Regions from separate parts of the Paenibacillus sp. BR1-192 genome, predicted to be linked through region 1. Evidence: riboswitches for the same ligand, from Rfam matches in the RefSeq annotation. Region 1 holds a riboswitch; each other region holds the start of a gene.
What was found. Region 1 has a riboswitch for thiamine pyrophosphate ahead of P0X86_RS21890 (YkoF family thiamine/hydroxymethylpyrimidine-binding protein). Riboswitches for the same ligand answer to the same signal wherever they lie in the genome.
Positions count from the first base shown of each region.

Region 2: it holds a riboswitch for thiamine pyrophosphate, as region 1 does, so the genes downstream of both, tenA (thiaminase II) here and P0X86_RS21890 (YkoF family thiamine/hydroxymethylpyrimidine-binding protein) in region 1, are expected to answer to the same signal.
Region 3: it holds a riboswitch for thiamine pyrophosphate, as region 1 does, so the genes downstream of both, P0X86_RS27810 (ECF transporter S component) here and P0X86_RS21890 (YkoF family thiamine/hydroxymethylpyrimidine-binding protein) in region 1, are expected to answer to the same signal.
Region 4: it holds a riboswitch for thiamine pyrophosphate, as region 1 does, so the genes downstream of both, P0X86_RS02895 (ABC transporter substrate-binding protein) here and P0X86_RS21890 (YkoF family thiamine/hydroxymethylpyrimidine-binding protein) in region 1, are expected to answer to the same signal.

Region 1 covers NZ_CP120718.1:4,889,839-4,895,164, reverse strand. Annotated here, with positions in the region: gene P0X86_RS21910 (methyl-accepting chemotaxis protein) at 1-168, opposite strand, end outside; partial or broken gene P0X86_RS21905 (class I SAM-dependent methyltransferase) at 352-949, opposite strand; gene P0X86_RS21900 (nucleotidyltransferase domain-containing protein) at 1,219-1,917, shown strand; gene P0X86_RS21895 (hypothetical protein) at 2,034-2,129, shown strand; gene P0X86_RS21890 (YkoF family thiamine/hydroxymethylpyrimidine-binding protein) at 2,202-2,804, opposite strand; TPP riboswitch at 2,889-2,991, opposite strand; gene P0X86_RS21885 (nitroreductase family protein) at 3,174-3,776, opposite strand; gene P0X86_RS21880 (ABC transporter permease) at 4,300-5,253, shown strand; gene P0X86_RS21875 (iron chelate uptake ABC transporter family permease subunit) at 5,243-5,326, shown strand, end outside.
Region 2 covers NZ_CP120718.1:1,451,034-1,456,359, reverse strand. Annotated here, with positions in the region: gene thiD (bifunctional hydroxymethylpyrimidine kinase/phosphomethylpyrimidine kinase) at 1-915, opposite strand, end outside; gene thiM (hydroxyethylthiazole kinase) at 912-1,754, opposite strand; gene tenA (thiaminase II) at 1,811-2,497, opposite strand; TPP riboswitch at 2,639-2,742, opposite strand; gene P0X86_RS06210 (VOC family protein) at 3,006-3,506, shown strand; gene P0X86_RS06205 (ABC transporter substrate-binding protein) at 4,615-5,326, opposite strand, start outside.
Region 3 covers NZ_CP120718.1:6,069,032-6,074,357, reverse strand. Annotated here, with positions in the region: gene P0X86_RS27820 (SDR family oxidoreductase) at 1-839, shown strand, start outside; gene asd (archaetidylserine decarboxylase) at 903-1,706, opposite strand; TPP riboswitch at 1,872-1,984, shown strand; gene P0X86_RS27810 (ECF transporter S component) at 2,076-2,705, shown strand; gene P0X86_RS27805 (ABC transporter ATP-binding protein) at 2,698-4,374, shown strand; gene P0X86_RS27800 (energy-coupling factor transporter transmembrane component T family protein) at 4,371-5,177, shown strand.
Region 4 covers NZ_CP120718.1:660,664-665,989, reverse strand. Annotated here, with positions in the region: gene P0X86_RS02910 (EAL domain-containing protein) at 1-851, opposite strand, end outside; gene P0X86_RS02905 (GGDEF domain-containing protein) at 1,057-2,592, opposite strand; gene P0X86_RS02900 (VOC family protein) at 2,853-3,236, shown strand; TPP riboswitch at 3,412-3,521, shown strand; gene P0X86_RS02895 (ABC transporter substrate-binding protein) at 3,643-4,674, shown strand; gene P0X86_RS02890 (MTH1187 family thiamine-binding protein) at 4,763-5,056, shown strand; gene P0X86_RS02885 (ABC transporter permease) at 5,053-5,326, shown strand, end outside.

The DNA.
Region 1 (5,326 bases):
AGAAAGAGGAAAAGTAAGCCCGGTTAGTACCACGACGATGACCACGCCAATGATTGCTTTACCCATCAGAATAAACGCAAGCAGCATGGGTACCGCAAACAAAGCGGCAATGAGATAACAGGCTGCGGTGATTTTTTGAGACATAGGGAGTCTGTTGAACCATGCCATAAGAATGAGTCCTCCTCAACAACATAGGATATATTTACCATGATTATAGCATCGACGGGCTAAACTAGATATAACGAATTGACAAAAAGTGTTGAATTAGGTCGAAAGAACTGAGTGTGATGGGAGTGAGGGGAAGCATAGCCATATGCAGATCCCCTCTTGATGCATAGAGATGAGGCCGGATTATTTCACTGCACGAAATAAGACGGAAGCGAGATAATCCGTATTATCCAGAATCATGCGGTCATGCTTGAACAGCGTTTCCCAGAGCGCAGCATCGAACAGGAGTCCTTTATCGCGCTGCTCAAACGCATCCAGATGACGGGTTTGCTCTTCCTTTAATTGCTCGTTGAAGTGGTTGTACTCCAAAAATTCAGCCTGCTTAAAACCGCAAGACAAAAGGGACCCCGCCCATTCTTCCCTCATCATCAGATTAGGAATGCCGAAGAATTCGAGCAGCTCCTTAAGCTTCGGCTCCGGCATCGGCTTATCCAGCAGCAGTTCCCTGTCCAGCAGGACGCCTCCGCGATCCAGAACGCGGTAATATTCGGGCAGCGATTTCGAGGTATCCGTAAATACGGTGACGGACTCGGCCATGATCAGATCAAACCGGTTGTCTTCAAAAGGCAGCGCGCATACATCCGCCTGCAGGAACTCCACGTCCATACCCATGGCTTCGGCTCTTGCGCGGGCTTTTTTTGATCATATTTTCGTTCAGGTCAATGGCGGTTACTTGATAACCCATCTCCGAAAGATGACAGGCGGTTCTGCCGGTTCCGCACCCTACCTCCAAAATGCGGCTGCCCGGTTGAATGGGATAATTCTTCAGCATTCTGAGGGTTGCCTCGAATCCTCCCGGGTGGGCACTGCCCATGCCTAATCTGGAGAGCATGTGAATGTAATTCATCTCATCTATCCCTTCTTCCTTATCGTCAATGCGGGTAATCGTTTATTTACCATATGATTCAGGTACGTTTGGGGTTTTCGTTGAATTTAATATTTTGAGCCCTTTTTTGTGGCGGATGAGAGAATTACTGGAGGAAAACGGCCATGAGACTGGAACCGACGGAGGCAGCGATACGCGTCATGCAACGAAATTATCCCGACTGCTTGCTTGCCGTACTTGGCGGCAGCGCGAGCAGTGGTGAATATAATGAACAATCCGATCTGGACATCATCGTCATTGAACGGGACGGATATGACTTCAGCAGGAAGACGATCGAGGCGCATGGCTGGATCGCGGAAATATTCATATTGTCTTTATCCTCCTATCGCGAATATTTCGACGAGGGAGTGCTGGCGGCGAATCCGTCTTTGCAGCGGATGGTCGCCGAAGGTACGGTGCTGCGTTCGTTGCCTGAGGGAGAAGAGGTGCGGGCGGATGCCCGGAATGATTTGATTTACGGCCCCATGCCCTTGTCGTCGAGCGATATTGCCGAATACCGCTACATCCTGACCGAGTTTTTGCTGGACTTGACAAGTCCCCGCAGGGAAGGCGAAAAATGGTTTACTGTACACAAAATAGCGTCGACTCTATGCGAATTCGTGCTGAGGGCAAACCGGGAGTGGACGGGTGAAGGGAAGATGCTGTTTCGTTTATTCAACCGCTATAGCCCAGCTATGGGGGATCGACTGGAGGCAGCGCTTCTGGCGATTTATCGGGAGGACGATCCTGCGGACCTTATTGCAGTGACGGAGGAAGCGCTCAGGCCGTACGGAGGCAGGCTGCTGGTCGGTTATGAGGAATAAATAAGCCCTGCATAAAAAAGAGGGGGGTACATTAGCCGTGACGCTCGCCCGCCATAAGCAATAAGATAATAACGTGATTAACTCACGTCATTCTTTTAAATCCAGGAGGGATCTTCATGAGCGGAGCATACGGCGGCGCATGGGGCAATTCAGTAGGAACTATATTGGTTCTCTTTATCCTGCTCGTAATCATCTTGAGTGCTTGGGTTTAAACACCGTCAAATTCTTGCCTGCAATTGATAAAGGCCCGGCGCGTGCCGGGCCTTTATCTGTTGGAAAGGACCTTAAGCTTTGGCTTTGGGGGATGGGCTGTGGGCCGAAACCACCGCGGTCATGACCAGATGGCTGCTGTCGGATTGAATCGCATGTTGGAACGCGTCTTCGAGTGATCCGAACACCCGGGACAACGCCCCGTCCAATCGGCTGGCGTAATGTACGCTTCCACCGAATGTGCCCGCTGCCTTCGCACGATCCACTTCTGCGTAAATGACATCCATGTAATTGGCGCTACCCATCGGGTAAAGCGCGAATTGGCAGGCCGTTTCGATATCGGCGCGTTCCCCGATATCGTGGTTTAAGCGGGTCGAATCCTCATTCATATACGCATCGGCATCCGTATCGCCTGGGCAGCCGATAGAATAAGTACCGTTAAACACCGTGTGCACGCCGCTAGCCGCGGCATAAGCGAATATTGCTCTCGTCACATCAAACACATGCTCCGCACGGCCGCGAATACAAGTGCTTACATCATCCGTTTGGATCCAGACCTTATCCGAATCCACGGAACGAAGCGCTTCCGTGATCACTTCAACGAACCGATCCGTCATGGGAAATACCGAGAACCGGCAACCCACGATCCGGCTGGTTCCGCATACAAGCTCATTCATAAATTTTTTCCTCCCCATTGTATAAGTCCACGCAAAAAAACCGCACCCCATGAAGAAGTGCAGTTATGCCTACGCAAAGAAATAAACATAAATGCTACACTTCCCCACGCTAGTATGATCTAGATCGGGTGATAAGGGTTAACGGCGGTCCGCCGTCTCTCAGCACATGGCACCCCTAGTACAGCCAAACATCAAATATGCAGTTGGTATCAAGCCGGCTCCAAGAACTTCCGAAGATCAGAAGGCGGAAGGCCTGCTTCCTGTGTTATTGTATCGTTTTGCCGGCAGGTTTTCAATGGCAGGGCACCATAAAAAAGCCGCCTATTCCAATCCTCAGGGCTTGGGTAGGCGGCTTAGGCCGGCTATGGCTTACTTGTATACCTTCACGCGATCTTCAAGCGGCGCAAATTCTTTTTCGCCCGGATCTGCAACCGGTTTGCCGAAAGGCATTTGAGCGATCAGCTTCCAGTTTTCCGGAATGTTCCATTCGGACTTCACTTTCTCGTCGATCAACGGGTTGTAATGCTGGAGGGATGCGCCCAGGCCTTCTGCCTCGAGGGACGTCCATACCACGAATTGCAGCATGCCGTTGGATTGGTTCGACCAAACCGGGAAATTGTCGGCATACAGCGCGAACTTTTGCTGCAGGTCGGCAACTACGTTATTGTCCTCGAAGAAGAGAACAGTGCCGTATCCAGCGCGGAATGCACCCATTTTTTCAGCTGTGGATTTGAAAGCCTCTTCGTCTCCGACAACCTCTTTCAGAATGCCTTCGGTCAGGTTCCACAGTTTGTCATGCTGTTCGCCAAGCAGTACAACGACGCGTGCGCTTTGGGAGTTGAAAGAAGACGGAGTATATTTAACGGCTTCATTAACTATCTCCTGGATGCGTTCGTCGGAAATGACCGGGTCTTTGCTGATGGCATAATGGGAACGGCGATGCTTAAGTGCTGCTGAAAAATCTTTAGACATTGAAAAAAACCTCCTGATGTAATCATGTTTGCATAAGCCTGATAACAAAGATGTCCTTTAATTCAAGCAAATATGCATGTTGAGTTGAATTGCTGTCGTTGAATTATCATTCCACATTAACTTACGTTTAGTTAGAAATAATAATTATGTTAGCATATTAATATAACTTAGAGGGATTGTCAACGCTTCGAAGGAAAGTTAATTTATATTTTTTATACCCGGTTACTGAGAATTAAATCAGCTTCTACATACGTATGTATTTCGGGAACCGCGAATCCAAGCGGCTCAGCCTCGGTGATATAAAGTTTATCTCTGCGAAACTCCATATTATGAACAAATCATGAACAAATGATACTTGGATGAACAAATTAAATGATTTTGATTCTCAATTATACTTGTCGACTGAGAATGAGAATGATATAATCCATATCAGAACGCAATTGATAATCAATCTCAATGAGAATGGTTGGGGAATTGCTGACTGCCGGAGTTTCGACAGACATACGCCATAGAAGGAAGAACCATGAAGATTAGATACTTATTCGCAGCCGTTGTGGTACTCTCCATAATCTCGTTATTTATTGGAGTTAAAGATATCTCGCCACTGGAACTGTTCTCGATGACAGAACAACAACAGCATATTATGCTTGTAAGCCGGATTCCACGGCTTGTCAGCCTCATCTTGGCTGGAGTCAGCATGAGTATCTGCGGATTGATCATGCAGCAGCTCAGCCGCAACAAGTTCGTATCGCCGACGACGGCGGGCACTATGGACTCCGCCAGATTGGGGATCTTGGTTGCCATGCTCGTCTTTACGACAAGCGGCCCGCTTATCAAAATGCTCGTGGCATTCGTATTCGCACTGGCAGGAACCTTTATCTTCATGAAGATACTGGATCGGATCAAGTACAAGGACGCGATCTTCATCCCGCTGGTAGGGCTTATGTTCGGTAATATCGTCAGCTCGGTCGCGACCTTCTTTGCCTACAAATATGATCTTATACAGAATATGTCGGCTTGGCTGCAGGGCGATTTCTCCATGATCATGAAGGGCCAATATGAAATGCTGTATCTCAGTATCCCGCTTGTGATTCTGGCTTACCTGTTTGCCAACAAGTTTACGGTAGCCGGAATGGGAGAGGAATTCGCAACCAACCTGGGACTTCATTATCGGCGAGTCGTGAACCTGGGATTGGTCATCGTTGCGCTGGTTACGGCTTCCGTTGTGCTGACCGTCGGCGTGATTCCGTTCCTTGGTCTGATCATACCTAATATTGTCAGTCTGTACTTAGGGGACCACTTGAAAAAAAGCCTTTCGCATACCGCGCTGCTGGGGGCCGGGTTCGTACTGTTCTGTGACATCCTTGGCCGGATCATCATTTATCCCTATGAAATTCCGATTAGTCTGACCGTGGGCGTACTCGGAAGCGGTATATTCATTTTCTTACTGATGAGGAGAAAGGCTTATGACTTATAAAGCCAAACTCGGCCTGTTGGCCGCGGCGGCAATCATCCTGGTGGCAGTCTTTCTGTTCATTGATCTTGGCGGC
Region 2 (5,326 bases), 3.4 Mb from region 1:
TTGAATGAATAAGCGCCCGCTCTGAATCGCATCGAGTGCGCTCAAGCCTCGGGCCAGGCCTGCGGTAATGGCCGCAGAGAAAGTACAGCCGGTACCGTGCGTATGAACGGTATGGATTCGTTTGCCATATAATTCTGTGAAGGCCGTACCATCGTATACGAGGTCGATGACCGGGGGATTTTCCGGATTACCGTCATCGTTGGAAAAGAGCGAACGGACCCCTCTATACTCCCCAGCAGGCATGGCAGTGCTCGTTTGACCGTACGTCCTTTCGGACTGAGGCAGCTCTTCCTGCTGCATACCCGTCGATATAGCCGGTCCCCTGTCTCTTTCGTGATCCGTACCTTCATCGCTTCCAAGCATTCCCTCGTCATGACCGCCTTTGATCACAACGATCCTGGGCCCCAGATCATGAATACGCCTCGCCGCTTCTTTGCGATCGTTCATCGTGCGGATACGCATCCCCGCCAATACTTCGGCCTCCGGTATATTGGGGGTGACGATCAACGCCAGCGGCAGCAAATCTTCTCTTAAAGCCTGCACCGCTTCGCCCTGCAGCAGCTCCGCTCCGCCCTTGGCGATCATCACGGGATCGACAACGACCTTCCCCCAGCCGAATGCCCGAATCCGGTCAGCAACCAGCCGAATGATCTCGGCGTTGAACAGCATGCCCGTCTTCAATGCATCTATCCCGAGGTCCGATCCAACCGCTTCAATCTGCTCCGCAGTTGCTTCGGGCGGCAGCGGATATACGCCGTGAACCCCCAAAGTATTCTGCACCGTGATCGCGGTAATCGCCGACATGCCGTACACGCCGAGTTCCTGGAAGGTTTTTAGATCGGCCTGAATGCCGGCGCCGCCACCGCTGTCAGACCCGGCAATCGTCAGGGCACGGGGTATGCGAGCCTCGCTCATCGCGTGCCTCCGGCAGCCGCCGCTCCCGCTTCCAGCACAGCGGCATACCCTTCCAGCGATCCTGGATGAAGCTTCGCCAGCTCGTCCAGGAAAGTTATCTGGAAGCTTCCCGGTCCCAGATCTGCCGTTCGCTCAGCAGCTTTCGCCGCCGCGGCCCCATAGAAGGCCAGACCCGCCGTACCTGCAAGCAGCAGGTTTGCTTCCACCGCGGCAAAGGCACCCAGCACCGAGGTCAGCAGGCAGCCTGCGCCGGTCACCTTCGTAAGCAGAGCATCCCCTCCGGTAATGATGCGCACTTCCGTTCCATCGGTAATCACGTCCTCTTCACCGGTAATGGCCACGATCGTGCCTAACTCGCGCGCCGACCGCACGGCCAGCTCGGCATGATTGCTGCCTGCGCTATTGCCTGCGTCTACGCCCTTGATCTCGCGGATCTCCCCGATAAGGTGAGCGACTTCAGCCGCATTTCCGCGCACGAGCGAAACCTTCACCTCGCTTAGGATCCGCAGCGCCGACTCCGTCCGAAAACGGGTCGCTCCCGCGCCGACCGGGTCCAGCAGCACCGGCACGCCATGGGCATTCGCCGATTGCCCGGCGATAATCATCGCATCCACCAGCTCGCGGTTCAGCGTACCGATGTTCAATACGAGCGCGCCCGCGATGGCGGCCATATCCGCCACTTCCTCCGGCGCGTAAGCCATCACCGGCGACGCGCCCAGCGCGTACAAGCCGTTAGCCGTAAAATTCGTAACCACCACGTTCGTCATATTGTGAACGAGGGGGCTCGTCTGCTGTACCTTCGTTAAAAGCGCCGAAACCTCTTTTTCCCATGAATGCATTTATATCAGCCTCTCTTCGCTATAATGGAATTCCATGTGCTTGCGAACATCGCTCTTTACAGCACGGCAGCCTCCAACTGCACCGGCCATTCCTCCTGCTTATAAGCCATGTCCCAGAACAGATACTCCAGCTGGCAGCTCAGCATGAAATGCTCCCTCATCCGTTCCCGCTCGGCTGCCGTCGCACGATCCGCCCATGCATCGAGACGGTCGCGGAATTTGGCTGTCGCGTCTTCCCCCCGGTTTCCGTAGAAAGAAATCCAGTCGTAAAACGGATGGGAGGCATCCGGCTTCACCTCATTCAACAGCTTGCGGCCAATCTCCAGGTACGTCCATGGGCACGGCAGCAGCACGGCCATAATCTCCCCCAAACTACCCTCGTGCGCCACCGTCAGCATATGACGGATGTAATGATGCGCGGACGGAGCCAGCGGATATCCTTGAAGCTCCTCATAGGTCACCCCGGCAGCTGCGCAAAAATTCTGATGCGGGTGCACCTCGCTGTGCAGGATGAATGAAATCTGTTCGTTAAAGGCCGCAATCTCTTCCCGGCTGGTCGATTTGGAAATGGCTATTCCGTATATCCGCATGTAGGCATTCAAATACTCAAAATCCTGCTTCACATAGTGAATCAACTGCTCCCGCTCCAGATTCCCCTCGGCAATGCCTTTTACGAAGGGATGATCGAAGATTGCTTGAAAAATGCCTCCCGCCTGCTGACGGAGCTCTTGCGTGAAACTCATGTTTGTCCCCACCTCCAACATATTGAAGAGCAGGAAGTCCGTAAGACACGACTTTTCAGACAACGCTAAAAAGCCGCCCCGAAAACTGGAGCGGCTTCGTCAACAAGCCCGGGTGCGCCAAAAAAACGCACCGAGACCTCATATTCGAAGGCTCCACTTTCCTACGCTAGTACGAACTAGATCAGGTTCAAAGGGTCCAAGATACGCTCTTGTCTCAGCCGCCAACGGCTCCCCTAGTGGACTTCCTATTCTTTTGTCTAATACTGTACATAGGTTTGAGGGTAGTGTCAAACGTTAACAGTTTGTGGACGGAACCTCAAGCTCGAACCTTCCTCCGACCGCGTGATTGTGACGATGTACGGTGGCGGCTGTCTTTTCGCAAGATAAAAACGCAGGCTACCCCAAACTCATTCCGGAAACACTGACGCTCAGCTGTCATATATGCCCCCGCATAATGAGTGCATAAGCACAATTCAAATAAATGAAATTTAAAGGAGCGAGCGTATTTATGACGTACCGATTGAAAACGGTTAAACCCATTCCGGATGGCTACACCTCCGTGACGCCGTGGATCATCTCAAGAAACTCCGCAGCGCTGATCGATTTCCTCAAGCAGGCTTTTCGAGCCGAAGAGTTAGCCCGCGTCTATGTTGGCGATGGTGTCATCGGCCATGCCGAGGTGCGAATCGGGGATGCCGTCGTCATGATGTTTGACGCAAAGCCGGAATGGCCGGATAGCCCGGCATACCTCCGTTTGTATGTTGAGGATTGCGATGACGTGTATCGGCAAGCGCTGGCCGCAGGTGCGGTCTCGGTGACGGAGCCAACGACCTTGTTCTTCGGCGATCGGGTGGGACGGGTACGGGACCCGTTCGGCAACTTATGGTGGGTACAGACACGAATGGAGGACCTCACTCCGATGGAAATGGAACAGCGTGCCCAAGACCCGGAATACATCCAAGCGATGACCTATGTTGCAGGGGCGGAGATCGTGGTGAAGATGTCGTAAAAAGTTACCGTGAAGCGAGCGTTATTACAGGGAGGACATGGGTGGATTCGGTGTCCCAGGGGTGTGCATGGATGGCTGCTGACCAAAACAACTTAGAACACCATAACTTAGAGTAGCTTTGGGTTAGAGGTAGAATCCGGTATATAGTTGGTGCTACTACTGGTCCTGGTACTACTACTGGTCTTGGTGTGACTACTGGTCTTGGTGCGACTACTGGTCTTGTGCGACTACTGTTCTTGGTACGACTACGGTATTGATGCTACTACTGGTCTTGGTGCTACTACTGGTCTTGGTGCGACCGCTCGAGGACTAGCGGACTGAGGATACGTTATTTAGCTGAATAGGCGTAATTTTTGATGGCTAACGGACACCAGATACGTTATTCATAGAATATGATGGCAAAAGGACAGTCTATTGCGGTAATAAGGGATCCTGTGTCCGTTTGATCTAAGAATCGAGGGTTAATCAGGGAAATAAGGGATCTGGTGTCCGTTAACTGGTGGTCTAGGTGCGACTACTGGTTTTGTTGCTATTTTTTCGTCTTGGTGCTACTGCTCATCTTGGTGCGATTACTAGCCTGGTGCTGCCTCTCGTGTCTAAATGCTACAGCTGGTCTTGGTGCTACTACTGGTCTTGTGCGACTACTGGTCTTGGTGCGACTACTGGTCTTGGTGTGACCGCCCGAGGACAAGCGGACTGAGGATACGTTATTTAGCTGAAAAGGCGTAATTTTTGATGGCTAACGGACACCAGATACGTTATTCATAGAATATGATGGCAAAAGGACAGTCTATTGCGGAAATAAGGGATCCTGTGTCCGTTTGATCTGAGAATCGGGGGTTAATCAGGGAAATAAGGGACCCTGTGTCCGTTAACAGGTCATGGTTAGCGGCATGATGCCCGGAGTTGGTTAGGCTGTACTGGCGAGCGATGTGACATACAACTGCATACCGGCGGTACTTCGACGTTGCGATGCTGGCGACGCGCGATGTTAAAAAAGGAGGCATCCCAAAAGATCCCAGATCTTTCGGAGTGCCTCCTTTATCCGCTTGTTCCTAGCATCTTCCGCTATACGATGATACTAGCCTTCAGCATCCGTCTTCATTCCTTACTGAATGCCGTAAAACTCCTGCAGCTGGTCGATCATCAGGTTGGCCGCCAGAATGCCGCCTGCCGTATTCCAGATCGCGTCATCCACTTTGTGGGCTTGACCGTTCTTCACAACGTTCAGGTTCTTCCACAGCGGATCGTTGATCCATTCCTGCTCGGTCTGGTTGGCGCCGCCATCCCCTGTCTCATAAGTGAAGTAGAACAGTCTGTCGGCTTCCACCTCAGGCAGACGTTCCTTCGTGATCTCGTCCACGAAATCGTCCTTGGCATTCTTAGTCATGTCGTTGCGGGCGATGCCGATTTTATCGAAAATAACGCCCGAGAACGTATTGGTATGGTACACCCGGGTCTTGCCTGCCATGAAACGAACCACGGAGACGGTTTCGTCAAGCTTGCTGCCGGCCTTCTCTTTAAACTCCTGGATCCGCTTGTCGTAGGCTGCCAGAAGCTCTTCGCCTTCCGACACTTTGTTCAGCGCCTTGGCATACAGTTCAAAATTGTTCTGCCACTCGCCGCGAAGATCCTCGGCAAAAACAGTCGGCGCGATCGCCTTCAATTGCTCGTATACTTTTTCCTGACGCATCTTGTTGCCGATGATCAGGTCAGGCTGCAGACCCGCGATCAGCTCGATGTTCGGCTGGCTCTCTTCCCCGACAACGGTAACGCCTTCCATCTGGTCTTTAATATGCGGATACCAAGGATCCCCCGTC
Region 3 (5,326 bases), 1.2 Mb from region 1:
CAGGGAAGGTTGCGCTGGTCACGGGCGCGTCGAGCGGGTTCGGACTGCTGATCAGTCTGGAGCTGGCAAAAGCAGGTTATGACGTGGCCGCGGGTCTTCGCAGACCTGAGGCGGCAGCAGAGCTGTTGGCTCAGGCTGAACAAGCAGATGTTACCGGGCGTATTCACATCTTCCGATTGGATATATGTGCCGAGGAGCAGGTCAAGGCTGCTGCTTCGGCGCTGGAGCAGAAGTTCGGCCGCTTGGACGTGCTGGTGAACAACGCCGGCGAGGCGGTGGGCGGCATGGTGGAGGAAGTGCCGCTGGGGGGCTGGCGAAAGCAGATGGAGACGAATTTCTTCGGGACCGTATCGGTGACGCAGCATATGCTCCCGCTGCTGCGCAAGACCGGACGGTCCAAAATCGTTCTCATGAGCAGCATTAGCGGCAGGGTCGGCTTTCCGGGTTATGGTCCCTATGCGGCGTCCAAATTTGCGTTGGAGGGGTTCGGCGAGAGCCTGTCCATGGAGTTGATGCCCTTTGGCATCGATGTCGTGCTGGTCCAGCCCGGTGCCTACGGCACGCCGATCTGGAATAAGAGTTTTGGGGAGCTGGCGGTCAAGGAAGGATCACCCTACAGCGGTCTGCTGAAGGGCGTGCTGGACTATTCCGAGCGGACGGCCAGGGAAAGCGGAGATCCGCAGGAGGTAGCCCGTCTTGTGGCAAGCATATCGTCCATGACCAAACCGAGGTTCCGCTATACGCTGCCCCGAGGCACGCGGCTGACCGCGCGGATCAAGGGACTGCTGCCGGATCGGCTGTTTCAGCGGATCATTTACCGGCTGCTGAACAGGCGGTAATCCTTCATCCGTCGAATGTTTCATGGACTTAGCTTATAGCGCATGCTTGGAAGGCGAAAGGAATTACCCTTTTCGGGCTGTGGAAGGGTGCAGCAAACCGAGCAGTTCTCCCATCTTCACCTTGGAGCCCGGTTCCAAGTCACCGCGGGGTGTAAATGTGCCGTTCTCCGTCAAGAGCACGACGGTAGAGCCGAATTCAAAGTACGCAAGTTCGTCGCCAATGTCGTATTTCTTCACGCTCTCGTCGGCATAACGGATGCTGCTTACGTTCATGGCTCCGACCTTCACGACCGCAACTTCGCCGAATTCATGGGCAATATAGGTAATGAGGCGCTCGTTGCGGCTGAGCACGTTTCGGATATGGGTCATCGCAAAATCGTTCACGGGGTATACCCGGCCCTTCAAATGCTCGCTTTCCGCTTGAATGCCGGTTACCGGGGAATGTATGCGATGATAGTCGGTCGGGCTTAAATACAATACGAATGCATAACCGTTGATATAATTCTCCATTCTCGGTGACTTGGCGAGCAGCTCGCTCAGGGTATAATCCTGTCCCTTGACGCTGAGGATGGTGCCGGCGTTGACGGCGCACATCGCCGAAATCGTGGCATCGACGGGGCTTACCATGGCATCGGCGGTGTCGTCTATGGCGCGCAGGCCTATTTTTAACCGGCGGGAAAAGAATTCGTTCAACGAACGGTATTCGTGGATCTCCTTCTCCGCTTCATGCGCCGGGATTTGGTAGATTCGTATAAATGCAGGTATTAGATGACGGCTCAGCCGGCTGTGGGAACAATGCCCCATGATGCGGGACAGCCACTTGCGGGAGGACAGCTCGGTCATCAGACGCAGCAATTGTTTAGCCATGTCATTCTCCTTTGTGCATAGGTGTCGGCAATAAAACGTTGGTGGAAAAGCCAATCACTCTGATATTGACATAGAATGAGCCGGAAATCAATAAATAGCCATTTTTGAAAAAAGGTTCTTGCTAATTGGGGAACGAATGTGTATTTTAAGATTAACATGAAACCGAATAGGGAATACGGGGGCTTGAGTGAATCAGGCTGAGATTGCAGCTGCTATCCGCTGTTGACCGTTAATCTGAACTGGGTAATGCCAGCGTAGAGAATATCCGACCCTGCCTACATAGGGCCTATTTTTCCGTCTGCGCGTTTTTCCAGACGGTTTTTTGTTGTGTTTATACAAAAATAGCGGTGGAGAGGGGAATGTGTTGTTATGGGAACGTCAGTGCAGGAAAAATTGGGGGTACAGCCTAGAAAAGGGCTGCGTTTAAGCGATATTTTGGTGACGGTGCTGGTATCGCTGGTGCTTGGCGTCATTTATCATTTCTGGGGATCGGTTTACAATCTGCTGAAACCGCTGTTCTTCGAAGCGGATGAACTGTTATACGGCATGTGGTTCGCAGCGGCCACGCTCGCTTACCTGCTGATCCGCAAGCCGGGAGTGGCCATCATCGCGGAGGTGGCGGCGGCCCACGTGGAAGTGCTGTTCGGGAGCGGCTGGGGACTGACGCTGCTGCTGTACGGTCTCATTCAAGGGCTGGGCGCGGAATTGGTATTCGCGGCGTTCCGTTACCGGAGCACCTCGGCGTGGACGGTGGTGATTGCCGGGGCCGGCGCGGCGGTCGGCTCGATGGTGATGGACTTCTATTACAGTTATACCGATGATCTTCAGACCTGGATGTTCCTCGCCAAGTATGGCATGCGGATTCTCAGCGGCGCCGTCATTGCCGGCTTGCTCATGCTGCTGCTGGCCAAAGCGTTGGACCGTACGGGCGTCACATCCCTGCTGCGCCCTGCGTCCAAGAAGGATTATGAAGCACTGGATGATCCGCGTCATGTCTAAAACCGCCGCCCGCTTGGTTTCGTCTTCAACCGCGGAGGCGGTTACGGAGCAGGCCGTGCATGTGGAGGGATTGCGCCTGAAGTATCCGGGCGAGGAGCGTTTGATGTTTAAGGACTTGTCCTTCTCGGCTGCCCGCGGGGAAAAGGTGCTGCTGCTCGGTCCGAGCGGCTGCGGCAAATCCACGCTGCTTCAGGTGCTTAGCGGGATGATTCCCCGCGCCACGGAGGTGCCGATGAAATGCGAAGCCCAGCTGGTGCCTCGCTCTTGGGGATATGTATTCCAAGATCCGGATACCCAGTTCTGCATGCCGTACGTGGATGAAGAGCTGGCCTTCGTGCTGGAGAACCTCAGCGTTCCCCGCGACGAGATGAAGGAGCGAATGCAAGCCGTCCTGCATGAGGTTGGGCTTGACCTTCAGGAGCTGCATATGCCGATCAGTCATCTGTCGCAGGGGATGAAGCAGAGGCTTGCGCTGGCTTCGGCCCTTCTGCTGGAGCCGGAGGTGCTGTTCCTCGATGAGCCGTCCGCCCTGCTCGACCCGGAAGGCAGGGAGCAAATCTGGTCAGCGGTGAAGGCCGTATCGGAAGGGCGTACGCTGATTATCGTGGAGCACCGGATTGAAGAAATGGCCCAATACGTGGACCGCGTGGTGCTGTTCACCCCGGATGGCGCCATTCTGGGCGATGGTCCGCCGGCAGCGATATTCGCCGAGTATGCGCGCGAGCTTCAGGCGTATGGCATCTGGTATCCCGGCGTATGGGAGGATTATGCGGAGTCTCGGGCAGGACGGGAGCTGTTTGCTCCGGTAGACGCGCCAGGCGATGAGCTGGGAAGTCTCTTGCCTGAGGCAGACTCATCGTTTGCCCACCTTGGGGAGCCTGTCATTCGGTTAGATGATTTCCGGGGACTGCGATGGGAGAAACCGGTCGTCTCTCTTCCTTCGGCTGAGGTATATCCCGGAGATTTCATTGCGGTGATCGGGCCCAACGGCGCAGGCAAAAGCTCGTTGCTGCTCAGTTTGATGGGGCTCCTGCGCGCCGAAGGGACCTATGTGCTCTGCGGGGAGGAGGTCATCCAGGGCAAGCGCAGGAAAGTGCGGAAGAAGAGAGAGCGGCAGCTGCGCCAAATCGGATTCGTGTTTCAGAATCCGGAGCTTCAGTTTCTGACGGAACGTATCGGCGATGAGGTGATGTACTCGCTGCTGGTGGACCATATGCCGCCGGAAGAAGCGAAGGCACGGGCCGACCGCTGCCTGGAACGCTTTGGGCTGGACGGCATGGATAACAGGCACCCGTACCAGCTGTCGACAGGCCAGAAGCGCCGGCTGAGCGTTGCCACGGCCATGGCAAGGCAGCCGGCCGTCCTGCTCCTGGATGAACCGACCTTCGGACAGGATGCGCGGAACACGTTCGCGATTCTGGAGATGTGCGAACGGCTGCGCCGCGCCGGAACCGCCATTCTCATGGTGACCCATGAAATGGAGATCGCGCAGCGGGCGGCCACGCACATCTGGGAGATTCGGGAAGGGCGGTTGACGTCAAGTTTGCCTTCCCCGCGCTGGTGTAGCGGGACGGAATACGGACGGGAGACGGGCAAAGCGAATCATACCGATGCGTCGCGGGATACGCTGGCTGCATCCGGTCATCTCCATACGGGGGTGAACGCATGAATATATGGAATCCTGTGCGGATCACTTGGCTGCACCGGGCGAATCCGGTGGTGAAGCTGGGACTGATCTGTGCGCTGTTTTTTATGACGGTGCTGACCCATGATCTTGATTTCGTCATGTATCAGGCCTTTATCTTTATGATTTGCCTCGTGGTGCTCAGCGGGGTGAAGCCGTGGAAGATGCTGCTGTTTTTCATTCCGTTCCTGCTTGCCTTCATATCGTCCGCCTCTTCCATGATGCTGTTCGGTAAGGGGGAGACGATCTGGTGGGAATGGGGATTGTTCCGGGTATCGGAAGAAAGCTTCTATCGGGGACTGCATCTGGGCTTTAAGGGGATTGCCTTTGCGTCAGAAGGGCTGCTGCTCGTGACGACAACGTCCTCGGTGGATTTGTTCTACAGCCTGATGCAAAAGCTGAGGCTGGCGCCGAAGTATGCGTACAGCTTCATGGCCTCGATCCGGCTGTTGCCGATGGTCTGGGAGGAATATGTGATCCGCCGCCAGGCTTTGAAGGTACGGGGAGTCCGCCCGATTCGGGGAGTTCGCGGCATGGTGAACCGTGCAGGCATGTATGTGGTGCCGCTGCTGGCGCAAAGCATCCGCCGGGCACACCGGGTGGCTGCTGCGATGGAGGCGAAGCAATTTGACGGGGACCGGGCGAAGGCCCGAACGTATTATTACCCGTCACGATATTCCCGCTACGATCTTCTGGTCGTCGGTTTACTGGCAGCCGCCGCCTGCTGCGCCTATATGGCGGCCGGATATTTTCCTTGGTTCGGCATTGGCGACGTGCGGTTTGATTAAACCGTTGTTCTCCGGACAAGGGCCTGCTTACGGCTTGTAAGCAGGCTCTTTTTTTGTTGATAACTCCAGAGGGTCTGGATTTTATGCTGATTGAGGCGTTATAATACTAATGGTACCAATAAAGTATTTTCAGTACCAGAAAGAGGGTT
Region 4 (5,326 bases), 3.0 Mb from region 1:
GCGGGATTTCGATCGCAATGGTCGATAAGACTCCGGTCGATCTTCACATAATCCGGCTTAAGCTTAATCATCTGCTCCAATGTGGAATAACCTGCGCCGACGTCATCCATGGCAACCGAGATGCCGTGGCTTCGATATACCTCGAATATCGACTGCAAATGCTTCACATCGTCGATTTTCTCGGTTTCCACCACCTCGAATACGAAATCCCTCGGATCCAGATGGAGCCTGTCGATCGTATTGAAGGTGTGGCTCAGGCACATCTGCGCATCGTATATCGAGGACGGCAGGAAATTCACGAACCGCTTCACGCCGATCGGAAGCCACTCGGCACTGGTCTCAATCGCACTGGTGCGTGCCGCCTGGTCCAGGAATGAATGCAGTCCGGTTTTTCGGGCTGTCTCAAACAGCTCGTACGGCTGGAACCGGAGTCCCCACTCTACCGGTCGAAGGAGAAATTCATAGGCCACGATCTGCTCGTTTGGATCCACGATGGGCTGCATGTAGCTCGTAAACTGCTTATGTAAAATGACATTCACCATATCATAATGCTCCATCTGCAGTTCGAACTTCTGCATAGGGATCCACGAATGCCGGATTTGCGGAGCTCCTCCACGGGTAACACAGAAGGACAGCTCTTGACGAATCTTCAGCGGAAGGGGTTGCAGACACTCGATGATGGAGATCAGGTCCGCTCGTACCTTGTAGTTCACAGCACAACCCTCATTGTTCTCTTGTACCGCGTAGCCGTTCACTGCCAGCAATTGAATAAGCTCACCACTTGCAGGCTTCATATGAATGGTCCCCTGGTCCTCAATCGGTTCAAAGGTGCTGCAATTGTCGCAAATCATGTTCGTCCTCCTTGGCAAGCTAGCTCTCACTATGCTTCTTATCGGCATTTTGAATATGATTTCTTTGCATTTTATGGATTTTATATCGAAGTTATGACCTATTTTGCGAGAAATGCGCAAGATTCGTGCAATGATTGCGCTAAATTCTACAATAATCGACTTATATTGCTCTTAACAACACATTGTCGATATCCGAATCTTTTGTCTATTCGACTTTTTGATCCAACAGCTGCAGCAGCATCGTTCGTTCCACATCGAAATGCCAGCGGGCGTTTCGCTCTTTGGCCGCATACATCGCTGCATCCGCGCGACCGATCAGCTCTTGGTCGTTCCTGGCATGATCCGGATAGACCGCGATGCCGATGCTCGGCGTGGTTCGGACCTCATGCCCTTCCAGCTCATACGGCTCGCTCAGCATCGTCCAGATCTCTTCCGCCATCCAGATCAGTTCCTGATCCTCGCCGGCCGGATGAATCACTACCGTAAATTCGTCCCCTCCTAAACGGGAAACCAGAACGCCTTTGGATTCAAGGGTTTGAAGACGGGTCGCGACCTTGCGAATCAGCAAATCGCCGGCACGATGGCCGTAGCGGTCATTCACTCGTTTAAAACGGTTCATATCCATATATAGAAGCCCTACGCGGGAACCCGCACGGTCCGCCTCCTGCAGCGAGCTCGACAGCCTCGCGTTAAAGTAGCGGCGGTTATAGAGTCCCGTAAGATCGTCGCGATGCGCCAAGGTCTCGCTCTGCATCAGGCTTTGATGCAGCCGGTCAAACAAGCGGTCATTCTCGAACTGGATCAGGATCTGCCTGATCAGAATCAGGATGACGCACAGGGATAAGCCGGTAAAAAGCCCGTTCCACCCTCCGAACCGCTGCACCATAAGGACAAACATCCCGCCAAGCACGCTGTAGGGAAGCAGATATCTTACGATCAGATTTCCGAACGAACGGGGCTCCCTCTCATCCAACGATTGATTTCGGGCATCGGGAGCTGACCGCCCTCCTGCCAAACCAATGATGAATACCGATAACGTATACAGTGGGTACAGGTATGAACGAACTTCAACACCCTTATAATCGACGAGATACATATGCAGAACATCGGCGGCAATGTACATGCTCCCGCCGAGGCATATCAGGAAGACTGCCCGTTTCCTTAACTGTCCTGTGTTAAAATACAACACCAAGGTGAAGAAAATAAGCACCGTTGCGCACAGCGGGTACAGCATGTCCACCCACAGCTTTCCCCATAAGGCTTCATTCGCCAAACCGTTAAGCTCGGGCTTGATGAAATATTCCCAGCCTACCGTCATGACCGTTATGCCAACGATCACGATATCCAGCATAAACCGCACTCCCCGAAACGAACCTTGTACGTGCCGGAACAAATAAATGAGGGCACCTGCAAACAGGATGATTTCGAATCCCCAGAATAATTGAGTCAAAATTGTACGGGAAGCGCTCTCTTTCCCCAGCCAAAAATAACAAGCATCGATGATTCGAGCCGAGGCATCCGCCATCAGCCCGGCACTTGCGATAAGCCAAAACCTTCGAAGATGCGGCTCGTAATGCCGACTGATCCGTAGTAAATAGACGGAAGCGGCAGCGGAAGCCATAATGACTAGAACACGCTGAAGCAATAAAGCATCAGGCATCCACAGAACGGTCATTATCTGAATGAATGCATATATGATGGCGAGTCGAATCCACAGATGATCTGCTGGAGTTGGACTCATAAGCATTCCTCCTCGGCCAAAAGGCAAGCTTTCTTGTCAATGCTTGTTTGTTAGGTCTTTTGAATTAATAGTTATAGTTCTCATGATACTTTTTACCCACCTAAAAGTAAAGATGAGGAAATGAAAGAAAGACCATCGATTCTACTCTATTAAACCATCGCGCTCCAAAAGCTTTCCGTCCTCAAGACCCACTTGACGTATAGGAATTATATGATAACATTTCAGTCATATCTCATATGAATCGGAAAGGGTGTTTAGCCTTGTCACAGAAACGATTGGATCATGTCGGCATTGTCGTCCGGGACCTTGAAGCCACGATTGCTTTTTACACAACCGTCGTCGGACTTGAACTGAAAGATCGCCTTACCCATACCAATGGCGTCATCCAGCTGGCATTCCTCGGATTTAACGGCAGCGACGAAACGGAAGTCGAGCTTATCCAGGGTTACAGCGACACGCTTCCCGCAGAAGGCACCGTCCATCATTTCGCCGTCAGCACCGATAACATCGAAGCGGAATATGTGCGCGTACAGGGACTGGCCGTACCTCATCTTGACGAGGAAATCGTAACGCTTCCGAACGGGTACCGCTATTTCTTCGTCCACGGTCCCGAAGGAGAATGGATTGAGTTCTTCCAGCGCTAACCGCTGGCGAACAGGATCCTATCAAAATGCTTCATCCCGTGAATGGTTAACGGGGTTCATTCTTCCAACCGCACAAGCCATGTCCAATACGAAGACCTGCCTCGTTCGCATCCCCTTCCGAACTAGACAGGTCTTTGCGTTAGGACTATAATAACGGATGTAACGTCCGAAACTTCATAAATCCCGGGGGAGCTGGAAATTGGCCGGCTGAGAGTGTATCCGATGATACTGACCCTTACACCTGATCTGGGTAATGCCAGCGTAGGAAGTCCATGTTTGCGGCAGCTATGATTTGCCGTGGTATACACTTACGCCGTCATGCGTCCTGATATCATTCAGGGCGCTTTTTTTGTGGAGTTAACGAGGTCATAGAAAGAGAAAGAGAATTCAAAGGAGAGAAGACAAAATGAAGAAGGGAAAATGGATGGCGCTGCTTCTCGCTTGCGCCCTGCTGATGGTTGCGGCGGGATGCGGTACAGGCGGACAGAACGAAAATACAGGTACCGAAGGCGCAGACGGCCAGGCGGCCGAAAAGCTCCGCGACGTACAGCTGATGCTCGATTGGTCGGCCAACACAAACCACACCGGACTGTATGCAGCCAAGGAGCTCGGGTATTATGAGGAAGAAGGGCTTAACGTCCAGATCGTCCAGCCGGGGGCCGGCGGAACGGATACGCTGGTCGCATCCGGCAAGGTGCCGTTTGGCATCAGCTACCAGGAAGGCGTCACGCTTGCCAGAACCCAAGGCCTGCCGCTTGTCTCCATTGCGGCGATTATTCAGCATAATACATCCGGCTTTGCCGCCCCCAAGGACAAGGGGATCGTCAAGGCTGGCGATTTTGAAGGGAAATCCTACGGCGGCTGGGGCTCGCCTGTTGAGGAAGCCGTCATGAAATCCATCATGGAGATCGACGGTGCCGATGTCAGCAAAGTAAATATGGTTAACATGGGCGATGCCGATTATTTTACGGCCGTCAAACGCGATATTGATTTTGCCTGGATCTTCTATGCCTGGACCGGTATCGAAGCCGAGCTCCGGAACGAGCCGCTTGACATGATCTATGTGAAGGACTACTCCGAGCAGCTTGACTATTACACGCCGGTGATCGTAACGAACGAGAAGCTGATCCAGGAGGACCCGGAGCTTGTCAAAGCATTCATGCGGGCGACCTCAAAAGGATACGACTATGCGATTCAACATCCTGAGGATGCGGCTGCCCTGCTGACGAAGGCCGTTCCCGAGCTGGATGCCGAGCTGGTTCTTGCCAGCCAGAAATGGCTGAGTCCCCGCTATCAGGATGATGCTGCCCGCTGGGGCGAGCAGAAAGCCGAAGTATGGTCGGGGTATGCAGACTGGATGTTTGAACGCAAGCTACTCGAGAAGGAGCTTGATGCGGACAGCGCCTTCACCAATGAATTTTTACCGGAGAAACCATAGGATGCATTTAATTTGGAAGAGAGACGGCCTGTCCGGCAGGCTGCCTCTCTTCCATTACAATATAGCTTGCATGAAAGGATGAGTTTAGATGGCAAACACCCTCTTGAGCATACAAGTGATACCCAGAACGCCGGATGGAGGCGACAGCATTCCTTATGTGGATGAAGCGATTCGGGTCATTCAGGAGTCGGGCGTGAAATACGAGGTCCATGCGCTCGAAACCACCTTGGAAGGAGAGCTTTCCGAGCTGCTGAAAATCGTTGAGCGCATGCATGAGGCGCTGGTGAAAGCGGGAAGTCCCAGCGTCATATCCCAGGTCAAAATCGCGCACCATCCGGGCGGCATCAGCATGGATAAGCTGACTGAGAAATACCGTCCATGAGAAAAGGCTGGTGGAGCACCGTTTGGCCGCCCGCTGCGGCGGTCCTTTTCTTTTTGACGGTATGGCAGGCCGCGGTATCGGTATTCGATATAGAGCCGTATATTTTGCCGGCGCCGACGGCCATCGGGCATGAAGCCGCCACCGGCGCCTCCGGCCTTTTTCAGCATACGCTGGCCACGCTGCAATTAACCCTGGTCGGATTTATGATCGGTACGGCGATCGGCCTTGTCATCTCGTTGGCCCTGCATCTGGTGCCTTTTCTCAAAATAG